DNA from 2 places in the Streptomyces sp. NPDC002054 genome. Region 1 is predicted to be linked to the other one. Evidence: riboswitches for the same ligand, from Rfam matches in the RefSeq annotation. Region 1 holds a riboswitch; the other holds the start of a gene.

Region 1 (3,203 bases):
GTTCGGCCGGCCGTCCTCGCTGGGCCTGCGCAGCCGGTGGACCATGCTGCAGGCGGCCCGCAAGGGCCTGTTCGCGCAGATGGTGGTGGTGCCGCTGCTGCAGCGGCACCGGATCCTCACGCAGGTCTCCGGGGACCACCTGGAGGTGATCAAGCTGATCCCGCCGCTGGTCGTGGACGAGCAGGACGTGGACCGGTTCGTGACCGCCTTCCGGGCGGTCATGGACGAGGCGCACGGCGGCGGCGGCCTGATGTGGGACTTCGGCCGGACCCTGGTGAAGCAGGCCGTCGCCAACCGCTGACGGCCTGCTTCGGGCACGGCTGGTTTCGGCTAGTCGAGGAGTCGTTCGCGCAGGCGGTCGAGGGTCTCGGGGCTGAGCCCGAGGCCCTCGGCCAGGTACGCCGGGACGCTGCCCCAGGTCTCCCCGATGGTGTCGAAGGCCGCCTCCAGGTACTCGGCGCGGGCGTCGAACAGCGGGGCGAGCAGGGCCATCACCTCGGGGGAGCGGGCTTCCGCGGAGTCGCTGCTGCGGCGGACCCGGTAGCGGCGGTGCGGCGCGTTGGACTCCAGGTAGTCCGCCAGGATCGCCTCCCGCTCCACACCGAGCGCGAGCAGGGTGACGGCGATGGAGAGCCCGGCGCGGTCCTTGCCGGCGGCGCAGTGCATCAGGGCCGGCACGCTGTCCTCGGCCAGGGCGTGCACCACCCGGCTGTGCTCGGCGGTGCGGGTCCGGATGATCTCCCGGTAGGACCGGGTCATCCGGGCCGCCGCCCGGCCCTCGCCCAGCAGTCCTCGGAGCTGCTCGAGGTCGCCGTCGCGGACCATCTTCCAGAACTCCTTGCCGTCCGCCGGGTCGGAGAGAGGAATGCCGACATTCCGGACACCCGGCAGGGTGACGTCGGGTCCCTCCAAGGCGTGGTCGGCGGAGTTCCGGAAGTCGAAGATGGTGTGCAGTCCGAGCGAGGCGAGAAACTCTGCGTCGGTTTCGGTGGCATGTGCGAGATGTCCGCTTCGGAACAGAACTCCCGATCTGACCTGTCGCCCATCCGAGGTCGACAAACCGCCCACATCACGGAAGTTGCGCACTCCGGACAGTTCGGGCTCAGTGGACGAATGGTGGGGTATCTGTTGCGTCACGGGAACTCCTCCGCGTCGGTGATGCCTCGTGAGCAGGATCATACGGTGACGTTGAGTGGCGGCTCGGCGTGGCCGAATTGCCTTGCCCGAACGGGTGTTGCCGGTCCGGAATGGACAGAGGGTGACGGGAATTCCGGTGATCCATCACTTTCATGATTCCTACCGCAAATTCATGGCTTGTTCTGTGCGCCCGAATTGGAATACGGTCACGACCGATCCGGGTGGAACGCCGAATCCTGCCGCCTCCCGGAAAACCGCACCCGACCATTCACGTGCGCGGCAGGAGCGGGGGAACCAGGTAAGCCGCTGTTCCGGATCTTTGTGCCGGGACGGCTCGGGGTGAAGCCGTACACCCGATGTACATGTGATGTGCATCGGATGTACTGCCGGACATCTCCAGTCCGAACCCGACAGCTCACCTCGCAGGCGACGGAGAGGAATTCGCCATGCCTGCAAAGGGTAAGCACCGCCGTCCCAAGTCCAGCCCGATAGCCCGCGGTTTCGTCGCGGCCGGCACCGGCGGTGCGGCCCTCGCGCTCCCGCTGCTGGGTGCCACCGGCGCGAACGCCGCCGAACTCCCCGTCACCCAGGCCCCCACCGCGCTGGCGGCCCAGAGCGCCGCCCGGGTCGCCGTCCAGACGCAGATCCAGTCCCTGGCCGTGCCGGCCGCCGCCCCCAAGGCGGTCCAGCTTCCCTCCGTCTACACCGTGGTCTCCGGCGACTGCCTCTCGGACATCGCCCAGGACCGGCAGGTCGGCGGCGGCTGGAAGCAGCTGTACGACAACAACCGCGAGGCGGTCGGTTCCGACCCGTCGATGATCCACCCGGGCCTGAAGCTGAAGGTCGGCGCCCCGGGCCAGGGCCAGGGTGCGGCCCAGGCCGCCGCCGAGGCTCCCGCCGACGCCCAGGCCGCGCAGGAGCAGCCTGCCGAGGCCGCGCCGGCCCCCGAGCAGCCTGCCGAGGTCGCCCCCGCCCCCGAGCAGGCAGCCCCCGCCCCCGAGCAGGCGGCCCCGGCCCAGGAGCAGGCGGCCCCGGCCCCGGCGCCCGAGCAGGAGCCCGCCCCGGCCGGGAACTCTGCCGCTGACACGAAGTCCTCCGGTGCGGCCACCGCCGGCGGCTTCGTCGCCCCGGTCACCGCCCGCGTCTCCACCCCGTACAAGGCCAGCGGGGCCATGTGGTCCAGCGGCATGCACTCCGGCGTGGACTTCGCCGCGACGGCCGGCACCAGCGTGAAGGCGGTCGGCGCCGGCACCGTGGTCTCGGCCGGCTGGGCCGGTTCGTACGGCAACGAGGTCATCATCAAGCACGCCGACGGCCACTACTCGCAGTACGGCCACATGTCGCAGCTCTCGGTCTCGGTCGGCCAGAGCGTCACCGCCGGCCAGCAGGTGGGCCTCGTCGGCTCCACCGGCAACTCCACCGGCCCGCACCTGCACTTCGAGATCCGCACCGGGAAGAACTACGGCTCGGACATCAACCCGCTGAGCTACCTCCGCTCGAAGGGTGTGAGCGTCTGACGGACTGAAGTCCGCCAGTAGGCCGGGGCCGGGAATCCGAGGGGGATTCCCGGCCCCGGCGGTATTCCTCGCGGGCGGGTGGCAAAGATCACGGTCCGTCAACCCCTGGCTACGGTCGCGTAGGTCACAGGTGTCGGGGAAAGATAAGCCGACGTGGCAGGCGACGACGATACGACGAACTCGACATTCCAGACCATTGGCTCATACGCGGCGATCGGTGACAGCTTTACCGAAGGTGTGGGGGACCCGGGACCGGGGGACACCTTCGTCGGCTGGGCCGACCGGCTGGCCGTCCTGCTGGCCGACCGCCGCGAGGAGCACGACTTCCGGTACGCCAACCTCGCCGTGCGGGGGCGGCTGCTCGACCAGATCGTGGCCGAGCAGGTACCGCGGGCCAAGGAGCTCGCACCCGACCTGGTGACCTTCTGCGCCGGCGGGAACGACATCATCCGGCCCGGCAGCGACCCCGACGACGTGGCCGAACGCTTCGAGGCGGCGGTCGCCGACCTCACCCGGGCCGTCGGCCTGGTCATGATCACCACCGGCTTC
Region 2 (3,203 bases), on a different contig from region 1:
GGCCGCGGCTCCGATCGTTTTCCCCGCTTCCGCAATTCCGGATTACGGGCAACGGGGAATTCCGGCCGATGCCGAATTCACACCCGGCTCACACCCGGGCGGTAATACACCCGCTCTTTGTATACGGCTTCTGTTAATGCCGGCCGCTCGACATGTTTACGGCAGGTTGCGAAGTCCTCACCGGTCCGGCGCCCGACCTCCGCCCCCTCATCCGGTGCGCCTCGGCGGCCCGCTCCGCATGCGCCGCGGTCAGCGCCCGGGCCCGTTCCGCGTCGCCGCGGGCCACCGCGTCCACGATCGCCCCGTGCTCGGCCCAGGACTCCACCGGCTGGGCGGGCACCTGCACCGCGTACATCCAGGCCACCTTGTGCCGGAGCTGGGTGAGCAGGGCGATCAGCCCGGGGCTGCCGGAGGCCTGGGCCAGGGTCTCGTGGAACCAGCCTCCCAGGGCCCGCAGATCCTCGCCCTGGCCCTGCCGGGCCCGCTCCCGGCCCAGCCGGACCAGGCCGCGGAGCACCTTGAGGTGCGCGTCCGTGCGGCGCCGGGCCGCCCGCGCGGCGGCCAGCGGCTCCAGCAGCATCCGGAGCTCCAGCAGGTCGGCCGCCTCCTGCTCGGTCGGCTCGGCCACGCAGGCGCCCGCGTGCCGCCGGGTGGTGACGAAGCCCTCGGACTCCAGCGTGCGCAGCGCCTCGCGCACCGGGACCCGGGAGACCCCGTACCGGCGGGCCAGAAGTTCCTCGGTGAGTCTGCTCCCGGGCTCGAAGACTCCGGTGACGATATCGTCGCGGATTGCCGTACACACCGCGTGCGCAGGAATACGCAAGACCGGACCTCCGCTTAATGCTGGTGTCATTGTCCCGACTCTATTGCAGCACACGATTATTTCCGAGCGGAGACGGAAAACAAAAGAAGAAAACCCCCGGGCTCGGTGAGCCGGGGGTCTTCTTCGATGCTGCGGGTGCTGCGGGCCTGAGTCAGACCAGAGTCAGATGCTGACGCCGTGACTGCGCAGGTAGGTGATCGGGTTGATGTCCGAGCCGTAGTCCGCGCCGGTCCGGGCCTCGAAGTGCAGGTGCGGGCCGCTGGAGTTGCCGGTGGACCCGGACAGGCCGATCTGCTGGCCCGGGGTGACCTGCTGTCCCTTGGAGACGCTCAGGGAGAGGAGGTGGCCGTACTGGGTGTAGGTGCCGTCGGCGTGCTTGATGACGACGTTGTTGCCGTACGCGCCGCCCCAGCCGGCCTCGACGACCGTGCCGAGACCCACCGAGCGGACCACGGTGCCGGAGTCCGCGTGGAAGTCGATGCCGGTGTGGCTGCCGGAGGACCACATGCCGCCGCCGGCCTTGTACTGGGTGGAGACGTACGAGTCGCCCAGCGGGGAGACGAAGGTGTTCAGCCGCTTGCGCTCGGCCTCGCGCTCGGCGCGCTCCTTGGCTTCGCGCTCGGCCTTCGCCTTCGCCTCGGCCAGACGCTTCGCCTCGGCGGCCCGCTGCTGCGCCTCGGCCTCGGCCTGCGCCTTGGCGGCGGCAGCGTCGGCGGCGTGCTGCTGGGCCGCGGCCTGGGTCTCGATGTCGCCGGCCAGGTCGTCGCCGACCACGACGGCGTTGAGACCGGTGTCGAGATTCGCGTGATCGTTGTCCGCGGCGAAGGCCGGAGCTGCGAAGGAGCCGACGACACCGGTGGTGGCGAGGGCTGCGATCCCGGCTATGCCGGCGGTCTTCTTGCTCAGACGGCTGGAACCACGGTGCTTGCCGGAACCGGCGGCACGACTGCCGAACGCCATGAAGGGGCTGATCCTTTCCTTCCCTCTCGCCTACCGGGTTAGCTGACGGGTTCGGAGCAGGAAGGTCTCCTACGGCCCCCCTCTGGCGAGGCGGACCGATTCACCCCAGGGACTGATGTGGGTCCCCGGCTCCCCAGGCTCGCGCCTGACGGGGACTCGGCGATTGCTGCCCGGTGCCGCGGGTGCGGCGGTTACAGCTGACGGGCAGCGGGACCGACGCTAGGCGGATCATCAGTCAATCGCCAAACAGACGCGCCTTTTTGTTGCGTACGCCACACGGCATACGGGGAACCACTCCACTTAATCGGACATTAGGCGAGCAAAAGGGGTCTTGGCGGATGAACCACCAAGACCCCGTGCCAGACCCCATGCCGGAACCCGTACCTCCGGACGCCGTCCGGAGGCCAGTTGACGACCGTACGGTCAGTTGGCGACCACGGTGACCTCACCGATGCCGAGCGCCCGCACCGGGGCCTCGATCTGTGCCGCGTCGCCCACCAGGACGGTGACCAGACGGTCCACCGGGAAGGCGCTGACCACCGCCGAAGTCGCCTCCACCGTGCCGGTTTCGGCCATCCGCGCGTAGAACTCCGCCTGGAAGTCGTCCGGGAGCTGCTGCTCGACCTGGTCGGCGAGGGTGCCCGCGACGGAGGCGGCCATCTCGAACTTCAGCGGGGCCACGCCCACCAAGTTCTGAACCGCCACGTCCCGTTCGGCATCGGTCAGGCCGCCCTCCGCCAGCGTCCGCAGCACCTTCCAGAGGTCTTCCAGCGCCGGACCGGTGTTCGGGGTGTCCACCGAGCCGCTGATGGCGAGCATGGACGCGCCGGTGGCACCTTCCGGAGCCGTCGGGGCGGTGGAGCGCAGCACCTGCCCGAAGGAGCGGACGCCGTAGGTGTAGCCCTTCTCCTCGCGCAGCACCCGGTCCAGGCGGGAGGTGAGGGTGCCGCCCAGGCAGTACGTGCCGAGCACCTGCGGCACCCAGACGCGGTCGTGCCGGTCCGGACCGATCCGGCCGATCAGCAGCTGGGTCTGGACCGCACCGGGCCGGTCCACGATGACCACCCGGCCTGTGTCGTCGGCGGTCACCGCGGTGGCCGGACGCCGCGCCGCGCTGCCGCCGGTCCAGGCGCCCAGGGTGTCCGCCAGAACGGCGTTCAGGTCCGTGCCGGCGTAGTCGCCGACGATCACCGCGGTGGCGGCTGCCGGGCGTACGTGGGCCTCGTAGAAGGCGCGTACGGCCGCGGAGTCGATCCGGGCGACGGTCTCCGCGGTGCCCTGGCGCGGCCGGGACATCCGCAGCGCGGCCGGGAAGAGCTCCTTGGACAGCTGCATGGCGGCCCGGCGCGCCGGGTTGGCCAGCTCGTGCGGGATCTCGTCGAGCCGGTTGCGGACCAGGCGGTCCACCTCCTCGTCGGCG

The links. A riboswitch is a leader RNA that binds a small molecule or an ion and turns the genes downstream of it on or off. The one in region 1 is predicted to bind cyclic di-AMP.
Region 2: linked by a shared signal. The riboswitch ahead of ABT123_RS03725 (M23 family metallopeptidase) and the one ahead of ABT123_RS18205 (M23 family metallopeptidase) in region 1 are both predicted to bind cyclic di-AMP.

Annotation. Positions count from the first base shown of each region.
Region 1 is NZ_JBEOXT010000017.1:136,671-139,873, reverse strand. Features, by position in the region: gene ABT123_RS18215 (aspartate aminotransferase family protein) at 1-301, shown strand, start outside; gene ABT123_RS18210 (tyrosine-protein phosphatase) at 331-1,137, opposite strand; cyclic di-AMP (ydaO/yuaA leader) riboswitch at 1,389-1,581, shown strand; gene ABT123_RS18205 (M23 family metallopeptidase) at 1,584-2,654, shown strand; gene ABT123_RS18200 (SGNH/GDSL hydrolase family protein) at 2,808-3,203, shown strand, end outside.
Region 2 is NZ_JBEOXT010000003.1:116,500-119,702, reverse strand. Features, by position in the region: gene ABT123_RS03730 (GntR family transcriptional regulator) at 134-823, opposite strand; gene ABT123_RS03725 (M23 family metallopeptidase) at 986-1,783, opposite strand; cyclic di-AMP (ydaO/yuaA leader) riboswitch at 1,796-1,955, opposite strand; gene ABT123_RS03720 (M16 family metallopeptidase) at 2,207-3,203, opposite strand, start outside.